Rhodopseudomonas palustris HaA2: one gene and its partners. The main gene of each other region encodes a partner of the protein of the gene in region 2 in a complex. Links are inferred from orthologs where the notes say so. Each region holds a gene or a part of one and is shown on either strand. Other genes may lie near its edges.

Region 1 (3,047 bases), 260 kb from region 2 along the record:
AGGATCTGCCCGGCCAGTCGGCCTCCGCCGATCGCGTCGAACGCGACGGTCGCGCCGGTCTCCGCCAGTGCGTCGGTGAGTTCGGCCATGAAAGTCGACGACGACGAGTCGACCACGTATTTGGCGCCGATGTCGCGTAGCAGCTTGGCCTGCGCCTCGCTGCGCACGATATTGACCAGATCGATTCCGTCCTGGAGGCAGATGCGGTTGAGCATCTGGCCGAGATTCGACGCCGCGGCGGTATGCACCAGAGCCTTGTGACCTTCCCGCTTCATCGTCTCGACCATGCCGAGCGCGGTCAGCGGATTGACGAAACAGGACGCGCCTTCGGCGGCAGTGGTCCCTTCGGCCAGTTGCAGGCAGTCGGCCGCCTTGATGACGCGATACTGCGCGTACATCGCGCCGCCGATCATCGCCACGGTCTTGCCGAGCAGTGCCTGCGCCGAATCCGATCTGCCGGCCTTGATCACCGTCCCGGCGCCTTCATTGCCGACCGGCATCGACTCGTCGAGCCGTCCGGCCATTGCCTTCATCGCCGCGTCCGGCACCTTGGCGGTGATTACAGGCGCATCCGGCGTTCCGGACGCCTCGGCAGTGGACATGTCGGCGGCGCCGAACAGCAGGCCGAGGTCGGAGGGATTGATCGGCGTCGCCGCGATCCGGACCACGACCTCATCGTCGCCGGGCTCCGGGATGTCGACCGGCACCAGCGAGACTTCGAGATCGCCGCTCGCTTTGATCAGCGAGCGCAGTTGCAGTCCGGTGGTGGCCTCGGTCACGCGTCTTCTCCCTGCTTTTTGTCAGCGCGGCGGCACCTTGGAGCAGTCGCGCGCGGGGTTCAAGACCGCGTTGATAACCTATCCGTCATTGCGAGGAGCGAAGCGAGGAAGCAATCCAGTTCTGACATCCAGCCTAAGGATGGATCGCTTCGCGGAGCCGGTCATCGGGCGGCGCTTCGCGCCGCCCCGTTGGCTCGCAATGGCGGAGTTCGCGCTCAGCGAAACGCCTTGAGCGCCGCCTTGCCGGCGAAATGCGCCTGGGTGCCGAGCTCCTGCTCGATGCGCAGCAGCTGGTTGTACTTCGAGGTGCGGTCGGCGCGCGCCAGCGAGCCGGTCTTGATCTGCCCGCAATTGGTGGCGACCGCGAGATCGGCAATCGTCGAGTCCTCGGTCTCGCCCGAGCGATGCGACATCACTGCGGTGTAGCCGGCCTTGTGCGCCATCTCGACTGCGGCGAGCGTTTCGGTCAGCGTGCCGATCTGGTTGACCTTGATCAGGATCGAGTTGGCGTAGCCGTTCTTGATGCCGTCATACAGCCGCGTGACGTTGGTGACGAACAGGTCGTCGCCGACCAGCTGGCACTTGTCGCCGATCAGGCCGGTGATCGCCTTCCAACCTTCGATGTCGTCTTCGGCCATACCGTCCTCGATCGACACGATCGGATAGCGCGCCACGAGATCGGCCAGATACTTCGCCTGCTCCTGCGGGCCGAGGCTCCTGCCTTCCGCTTCATAGACGTATTTGCCGTTCTTGAAGAACTCGGTCGACGCCGGATCGAGCGCGATCATCACGTCTTCGCCGGCCTTGTAGCCGGCCTTGCCGATCGCCGAGACCACGAAATCCAGAGCGGCATCGGCCGACGGCAGGTTCGGCGCGAAGCCGCCCTCGTCGCCGACATTGGTGTTGTGGCCGGCCTTCTTCAGTTCGCCCTTCAGCGTGTGAAAGATTTCCGAACCGCAGCGCAGCGCTTCGCTGAAGCTCGCGGCACCGGCCGGCATGATCATGAATTCCTGGAAATCGATCGGATTGTCGGCATGAGCGCCACCGTTGATGATGTTCATCATCGGCACCGGCAGCGTCCGCGCCGAGGTGCCGCCGACATAGCGATAAAGCGGCAGGTCGTAGGACGACGCCGCCGCCTTGGCGACGGCGAGCGAGACGCCGAGGATGGCGTTGGCGCCGAGTCGGCTCTTGTTCGGGGTGCCGTCGAGCTCGATCATGGTCTGGTCGATCTGGACCTGCGCTTCCGCATCCATGCCGCCGAGCGCGTCGAACAATTCGCCATTGACCGCCTCGACCGCCTTCAGCACGCCCTTGCCGAGATAGCGGCTTTTGTCGCCGTCGCGCAGCTCGACCGCCTCGTGGGCGCCGGTGGAGGCCCCGGACGGCACCGCCGCGCGGCCGACCGAGCCGTCCTCCAGCACGACATCGACCTCGACGGTCGGGTTGCCGCGGCTGTCGAGAATTTCGCGGCCGATGATGTCGACGATGGCGGTCATGGGAGCCTCACTGCGGATTTCTACGGGACAAGGATTGCGCCGCTTCTACAGCATGGCTTCGGGGCGGAAAAGGCCGTCGCGGAGATGACGGGCGGGTGACGAAAGGCTAAGACGGCGGCAACGGAGACCCCCATGTCCAGATCGCCCCGCAAAACCTCCAAATCAGCCGGCCTGCAACTCGGCCGCGCCGTCGCCTGGCCGGCCACGCCCGACGCCGCCCAGATCGACCGCGTCCCCAATCCGCAGGCCGGCACCGATTATCTGGTGCGCTTCACCGCGCCGGAATTCACCTCGCTGTGTCCGGTCACCGGCCAGCCGGACTTCGCCCATCTGGTGATCGACTACGCGCCGGGCGCCTGGCTGGTGGAATCGAAATCGCTGAAGCTGTATCTCGCCAGCTTCCGCAATCACGGCGGCTTCCACGAGGACTGCACGGTGTCGATCGGCAAGCGGATCGCTGCCGAGATCAAGCCGAAATGGCTGCGCATCGGCGGCTATTGGTATCCGCGCGGAGGAATTCCGATCGATGTGTTCTGGCAGACCGGGAAACTGCCGAAAAACGTCTGGGTGCCGGATCAGGGCGTCGCAACCTATCGCGGGCGTGGATAATCGCGCGGCCGCACATCTTCGCAGTTGCGAGCAAAGGGAACTTCACGACGTCGGGAACGTTGACTTGGAACTTTCTCGACTCTTGGAGCGTCCCATTGAATCGTCGGCAGGTTCTCACTGGTCTTGCAGCGATTCCGCTGTTGCAGTCCCAGGCCCGCTC
Region 2 (3,843 bases):
CAACGGCGTCGCCACCGTGTTCGTGTCGTGGTGGGAGGGCGAGCTCGACCACGATCGGCTGCACGCCAATCTCGACAAGACGATCGACCCGTCGGACGTCGAGACTGCGGTCACCACCGGCTGATCGGTCGTTGCTGCCTGAAACGAAAACCGCCCGGCCTGATGGCCGGGCGGTTTCTTGTCGAGTTGACTGCGGCTGATCAGTTGCCGCCGCCGAAGCGGCGCGACCACCATCCGGCGCGACGGGAAGGTTCGGGAGCCGGCTCGGCAGCGGCCTGTGGCTCCGGAATGGCCGGTGCCGGTTCGGGCTGCTGCGCTGCCGGCTCGATCGCCAGCGGCGTCGACGCCTCCACCTTCGGTTCCGAGGACCCGAAATTCACCTTTTCGCGCACCGTCGACCGGCGGCGTGCGGCGGCGCGCTCGGCTGCGGCGTCGTCCTGGGCCTGCGCCGACGGAGCGGCGTCTTGGGCGGGGGCCGAGGCGACCGGCTCGCTCTGCTGCGCCTGCACCGGCTCTGCGCGTTCTTCCGGCTCGCTGGCAACGGGGGAAAGCGTAGCCGTGACCGGCTCTGCCATCTCATCGTCATCGATGTCCGGCTCGTGCCGCTTGCCGAGCAAGCGTCCGTCCGATCCACCGCCGTCCATATCGGCGGCCGCCTCGGCGGCCTCCGAGGTCTCCAACTCTCCGATGTCGTCGACGATCGAGCCGGAGGCGCCTTCTTCGAGGCCTCCCTCGGCAGCGCCACGCCGGCGGCGACCGCCGCGGCGGCCACGGCGACGCGGACGACGCTCGCCATTCGCCTGATCGGCCCGCGCGTCACCGTCCCCTTCAGCGCCGTCGGCGCTGTCGTCGCCGTCTTCGCTGTCGTCTTCGGAAACGGCTTCCAAAACCTCGGGAACGAGCGCAGCATCGCCGTCCTCGCGCGGCGCGCCCGCTTCACGGGCCTCGCCGGTGCGCGAGCGGCGGCGGCGGCGGCGCTTGCGCTTGCGGGCGTCGCCTTCTCCTTCGCCTTCGCCACTGTCGCTGGCGTGCTCATCGGCCAGGCCGACGGTCTCGTCGGTTTCGATCTCGGCCTCGAACTCGTAACCCTCGTCGTCCTCAAAAGGCTCTTCGGCCTGGACCGGATAGGCCGCGACCTGCGCCGCGAGCAGCGCCTTGGCGGATTCCAACGTGTGAACCTGCTCGCCGCGATCGATCACGAACGACTGCTGTCCGGTCACGGTCGGATCCGACACGACCGACAGCGTCACCCTGAAGCCGGTTTCGAGATCGCGCAGGTGCCCGCGCTTCTGATTGAGGACATAGAGGGCGACATCGGCGCGGGTGCGCACGATCAGATTATGGGTCGCGCCCTTCATCAGGATCTCTTCGAGACCGCGCAGCAATTGCAGCGCCACCGACGAGACCGACCGCACGTGGCCGGAGCCGCCGCAATGCGGGCAGGGCTCGGTCGAGCTTTCCAGCACGCTGGCGCGGATGCGCTGGCGCGACATTTCGAGCAGGCCGAAATGCGAGATCCGACCGACCTGGATGCGGGCGCGATCCTGCCGCAGGCAATCGCTGAGCTTGCGCTCGACAGCGCGATTGTTGCGCTTCTCGTCCATGTCGATGAAGTCGATGACGATCAGGCCGGCGAGGTCGCGCAGGCGCAGCTGCCGCGCGACTTCCTCCGAGGCCTCGAGGTTGGTCTTGAGCGCGGTGTCCTCGATATGGTGCTCGCGGGTCGAGCGACCGGAGTTGACGTCGATCGAGACCAACGCCTCGGTCTGGTTGATCACGATGTAGCCGCCGGACCGCAACTGCACGGTCGGCGAGAACATCGCGTCGAGCTGGCTCTCGACTCCCATTCGCGAGAACAGAGGTTGCCCGTCGCGATACAGCTTCACCGCGCGAACGTTGGACGGCATCAGCATGTGCATGAAGTCGCGCGCTTCCTGGTAGCCGGCTTCGCCCGCGACCTGGATTTCGTCGATCTCCTTGTTGTAGAGATCGCGTAGCGAGCGCTTGATCAGCGAGCCTTCCTCGTAGACGAGCGTCGGCGCCTGCGACTTCAGCGTGACGTCGCGGACCGTCTCCCACATCCGGATCAGATATTCGAAGTCGCGCTTGATCTCCGGCTTGGTGCGCGAGGCGCCGGCGGTGCGCAGGATGATGCCCATGCCTTCCGGCACGTCGAGATCCTGAACCACTTCCTTGAGGCGGGAGCGATCCTGCGCCGACGTGATCTTGCGGCTGATGCCGCCGCCGCGCGCGGTGTTCGGCATCAGAACGGCGTAACGGCCGGCGAGCGACAGGTAGGTCGTCAGCGCCGCGCCCTTGTTGCCGCGCTCTTCCTTGACCACCTGCACCAGCATCACCTGACGGCGCTTGATGACTTCCTGGATTTTGTACTGCCGGCGCGGCCGGAAGGCGCGTTCGGGAACTTCTTCCAGCACATCGTCGCCGCCGACGGATTCGACGATGTCTTCCTCGGCCTCGTCGTCCTCGTCCTCGTCTTCATCCTCGTCGTCTGCTTCGGTGTCGGACCGGGCAGCGTCCTCCAGGTCCGCGTCGCCATCCGCGTCGTTCAATTCGTCGCCGGCGTCATCGCCATGTTCTTGCTCAGCGCCTTCGGCGATCGGGAACGGCGCATCTTCGGCGTGACCGCTATTCTCTTCAACGTCCTGGGAGAGGGTCTGGGCGTGCGGCGTGGCGCCGAAGTCGGGCAGGGTGGGCTGCTCGCCGTCGGCGATGCTCGGCGCGACCGCCGTCTCGTCGAGATACTCAGCCGAAGCCGCATGGTATCCCTGGCGCTCGGCGTCGTGATGACCGTCGTGGCCTTCGGCATTGTCCGCCGAGGCCTGCGTCACATCGCCGGCGTCATCCGCAGGAATGTCGTGCATCGGCCGTTCGTGGTCGGCGTGCGCGTGTCCATTGTCGGCAGGATCGCTGTCGGCAAGATCGCTGAATTGATCGTGCGGCTCGGCCACGGCGCCGGCGGAAGCCTCGACGATCTCGCTGGTGACCCGTTCGCCACTGCCGCGGCGGCGATGGCTGCGGTGCCTCGACCGGCGGCGGGTCGAGCGCTGCTCGTTTTCTTCCTCGGCCTCGCGATGCGCCCGCTCGTCGGCCTCGATCAGGGCCTGACGATCGGCGACGGGGATCTGGTAGTAGTCGGGATGGATTTCGCTGAAAGCGAGGAATCCGTGCCGGTTGCCGCCGTATTCGATGAAGGCGGCCTGCAACGACGGTTCGACCCGTGTCACTTTGGCGAGGTAGATGTTGCCACGCAGTTGTTTGCGCTGTGCGGTCTCGAAATCAAACTCTTCGACGCGGTTGCCGCGGACCACGACCACCCGGGTCTCTTCCGGGTGGGTGGCGTCGATCAGCATCTTGTTGGGCATTTTTGAACTCTTGGCGGCGGAAAGCGCGCGAGACGGCCAGCGCAATAAGCGCGACCGGATAACGCGACGGTCCACCTGATTCGGGGGTGAGGGGAAGGCCGAAACGCACTTCACCGCGCCGTGCCGGCGTCGAACCCGAGGCGGTGCGCGTGGCGAAGCTGTTGCTTCGCGGCGGCGCGGCCTTTGCGTGGGTCCGGTTCGGCATCGCAATATGGCGCATCAAGCGTCGGCCCGTCTGAACGAGTGGCGGCAAAGCATCCGCCGTGTCTTCTTGCTGAAGGACCGGCCTTGCGCCGAAGCGCTCACCGGCATGGATCATCCGGCCGAAAGGCCGGACTGGTCGGTCATGAAGAGTCTGAACCGTCCCTGGTAGGATAGAGGCCCGGGGACCGGAAGCCGCTCGGGCTGAACCGACGCACCTGCCTGGCCGCGCACTGCGCTGGCTCGGAGGGGACGGAAA
Region 3 (3,138 bases), 2.8 Mb from region 2 along the record:
GAACGCCTGCCCGGCGAGCAGATCGCGCGAAAAATTGTCGAACACGAAGGAGAGCCGGAAACCCGACGTGTAGTCGCGATCGGTATCCGCGACCGTATCGTTCTCGCCGATCAGCACCGCCCGCTGCGCGAGCGCGCCGTGCGACAGCAGGGTCGCGATCACGACCGTGGCGAGCTTGGCAGTCCAACGGCGCATGACGGTGTGATCTCGCGGGAGCGTGCGGCGAGTATCGGATGACGCCCCCCGGTTCGCAAGGCCGGCCTTCCGCAGCACCACAATGGGGTTCCGTTCGGTGGGGATTTGTGGCTGGGCGGACACAGTCTGCGAACGTCCAGCCGACCCGGACACCACTCACTGCAACAAAAAGGGGCAGCCTGCGCGGCCGCCCCTGATCACCTATTCTTGCTGTTGCGCGGCAATCTCGCGCCGGTCCGGCCGTGATCGGGTCACGACCGGTTCCGGTCCCGCGAACTACTCGCCGGTGGCCTGGGCCGGGGCTTCGCCTTCGGCCTTCTGCTTGGCCTCGAGGTCTTCGCCGGTCTCCTGATCGACCACGCGCATCGACAGCCGGGTCTTGCCGCGATCGTCGAAGCCGAGCAGCTTGACCTTGACCTTGTCGCCTTCCTTGACGACGTCGGAGGTCTTCTGCACGCGGCCGGAGGCGAGCTGGCTGATATGCACCAGGCCGTCCTTGGCGCCGAAGAAGTTCACGAAGGCGCCGAACTCCATCACCTTGACGACGGTGCCTTCGTAGATCTCGCCGACTTCCGGATCGGAGGCGATCGACTTGATCCACTTGATAGCAGCCTTGATCGACTCACCATCGCTGGAGGCGACCTTGACGGTGCCGTCGTCCTCGATGTTGACCTTGGCGCCGGTCTTCTCGACGATCTCGCGGATCACCTTGCCGCCGGTGCCGATCACTTCACGGATCTTGTCGGTCGGGATCTTGAAGGTCTCGATGCGCGGCGCGTGTTCGCCGAGCTCGGCGCGGGCGCGGTCGAGCGCCTTGGACATCTCACCCAGGATGTGGATGCGGCCGTCCTTGGCCTGGCCGAGCGCCACCTTCATGATCTCTTCGGTGATGCCGGCGATCTTGATGTCCATCTGCAGCGAGGTGATGCCCTGCTCGGTGCCGGCCACCTTGAAGTCCATGTCGCCGAGATGATCCTCGTCGCCCAGAATATCGCTGAGCACCGCGAAGCGCTCGCCTTCCAGGATCAGCCCCATCGCGATGCCCGCGGTCGGCCGCTTCAGCGGCACGCCGGCATCCATCAGCGCCAGCGAGGCGCCGCACACCGACGCCATCGAGGACGAGCCGTTCGACTCGGTGATCTCGGAGACGACGCGGATGGTGTAGGGGAACTCGTGATGCGGCGGCAGCACCGGACGGATCGCGCGCCACGCCAGCTTGCCGTGGCCGATCTCTCGGCGCTTGGTACCACCGAGGCGGCCGGTCTCGCCGACCGAATAGGGAGGGAAGTTGTAGTGCAGCAGGAACGTCTCTTTGTACGTTCCGGCCAGCGAGTCGACGTACTGTTCGTCTTCGCCGGTGCCGAGCGTGGTGACCACCAGCGCCTGGGTCTCGCCGCGGGTGAACAGCGCCGAACCGTGGGCGCGCGGCAGCACGCCGGCTTCGGCGATGATGCTGCGGACGGTCTTGCTGTCACGGCCGTCGATGCGCTTGCCGGTGTCGAGGATGTTCCAGCGAACGATCTTGGCCTCGAGCTCCTTGAACACGCCGGCGATGCGCAGCTTGTCGTATTTCGGCTCTTCGCCTTCCGGGAAGAAGTGCGCGATCGCCTTTTCCTTGACCTTGCCGACCGCGGCGTAGCGCTCCTGCTTGACCGGGATCGCGTAGGCGGCGCGCAGTTCCTGCTCGACCAGGCCGAGCATTTCCTTCTCGATCGCCGAATCGTCGATGACGACGAGTTCGCGCGGCTCCTTGGCGGCCTTCTCGGCGAGCTCGATGATCGCGTCGATCACCGGCTGGAAGTGACGGTGACCGAACATCACCGCGCCGAGCATGATTTCTTCCGACAGCTCCTTGGCTTCGGATTCGACCATCAGCACCGCGTCGGCGGTGCCGGCGACGACCAGCTCGAGCTGGGTCTCGGGCATCTCGTCGAGCACCGGGTTGAGCACGTATTCGTCGTTGATGAAGCCGACGCGGGCGGCGCCGATCGGGCCCTTGAACGGCGCGCCGGACAGCGTCAGCGCCGCCGAGGCGGCGACCATCGCCAGAATGTCCGGATCGTTCTCCATGTCGTGCGACAGCACGGTGACGATCACCTGGGTCTCGTTGCGCCAGCCGTCGGCGAACAACGGACGGATCGGGCGGTCGATCAGGCGGGAGACCAGCGTCTCCTTCTCGGTCGGGCGACCCTCGCGCTTGAAGTAACCGCCGGGGATGCGGCCGGCCGCGTAGGTCTTTTCCTGATAGTCCACGGTCAGCGGCAGGAAATCGACGCCTTCGCGCGGCGTCTTGGCGGCCACCACGGTGGCGAGCACGATGGTTTCGCCATAGGTGGCGACGACGGCGCCGTCGGCCTGGCGCGCGACCTTGCCGGTCTCGAGCTTGAGGGGACGCCCACCCCAATCGATTTCGACGGAATGCTTATTGAACATCGGGTGTCTCTTTCATCGTTTTCCGCGACGACCGGACGCCAGATACCAAAAGACCATGCGCAAGATTGCGGGACGCTGGCGACCCGAAGGTGCGAGCAGCGTCCGGCGATCCTGCCATGGTCTCGAGGTGGAAAATGGCGTTCAGTCCTCCCGGGTGTGGGCGCGCGACCTTCGAGGTCGTCGACCCACGGGGCGGGCACGGGGCCCGTTGACGGCCCAGCCGCCGGATGCGGCTGAGCAAACACACAGGCGAACTCAGAGCGCCTGTGTGGACGGTTCGGCCGGACGCGGCGGGTGGAAGCGGCGATCCGCTTCGTACCTCACCCGGCGGACGCGACTTCGATCAGCGACGGATGTTGTGCTTTTCGAGCAGCGCCTTGTAACGCGCCTCGTCCTTCTTCTTGACGTAGTCGAGAAGCGAACGGCGCGTCGACACCAGCTTCAACAGCCCGCGACGCGAGTGATTGTCCTTGGTGTGGGTCTTGAAATGCGCGGTGAGGTTGGCGATGC

The links.
Region 1: the proteins of RPB_RS15170 (region 2) and eno are in contact, whole or in part, in a solved structure (PDB 2FYM), measured with the Escherichia coli proteins. The link is inferred for Rhodopseudomonas palustris HaA2 from one-to-one orthologs.
Region 3: the proteins of RPB_RS15170 (region 2) and pnp are in contact, whole or in part, in a cryo-EM structure (PDB 9QH0), measured with the Escherichia coli proteins. The link is inferred for Rhodopseudomonas palustris HaA2 from one-to-one orthologs.

Annotation. Positions count from the first base shown.
Region 1 is NC_007778.1:3,164,627-3,167,673, forward strand. What follows is about bases 137-3,033. They hold eno (phosphopyruvate hydratase), read right to left. Parts: upstream 2,279-3,033; coding sequence 995-2,278; downstream 137-994. Other genes in these bases: RPB_RS13990 (zinc-binding dehydrogenase), read right to left, coding at 137-779; queF (preQ(1) synthase), read left to right, coding at 2,411-2,887; RPB_RS14005 (glucan biosynthesis protein G), read left to right, coding at 2,983-3,033. Also shown: more of RPB_RS13990, read right to left, coding at 1-136; more of RPB_RS14005, read left to right, coding at 3,034-3,047. UniProt on the Escherichia coli protein: Catalyzes the reversible conversion of 2-phosphoglycerate (2-PG) into phosphoenolpyruvate (PEP). It is essential for the degradation of carbohydrates via glycolysis.
Region 2 is NC_007778.1:3,429,271-3,433,113, reverse strand. The notes cover bases 1-3,693. They hold RPB_RS15170 (Rne/Rng family ribonuclease), read right to left. Parts: upstream 3,384-3,693; coding sequence 201-3,383; downstream 1-200. Other genes in these bases: RPB_RS15175 (dicarboxylate/amino acid:cation symporter), read left to right, coding at 1-124. UniProt on the Escherichia coli protein: Endoribonuclease that plays a central role in RNA processing and decay. Required for the maturation of 5S and 16S rRNAs and the majority of tRNAs. Also involved in the degradation of most mRNAs.
Region 3 is NC_007778.1:678,415-681,552, reverse strand. Bases 51-3,038 are described here. They hold pnp (polyribonucleotide nucleotidyltransferase), read right to left. Parts: upstream 2,629-3,038; coding sequence 472-2,628; downstream 51-471. Other genes in these bases: rpsO (30S ribosomal protein S15), read right to left, coding at 2,972-3,038; RPB_RS03080 (lipid A deacylase LpxR family protein), read right to left, coding at 51-195. Also shown: more of RPB_RS03080, read right to left, coding at 1-50; more of rpsO, read right to left, coding at 3,039-3,138. UniProt on the Escherichia coli protein: Involved in mRNA degradation. Catalyzes the phosphorolysis of single-stranded polyribonucleotides processively in the 3'- to 5'-direction. Also involved, along with RNase II, in tRNA processing.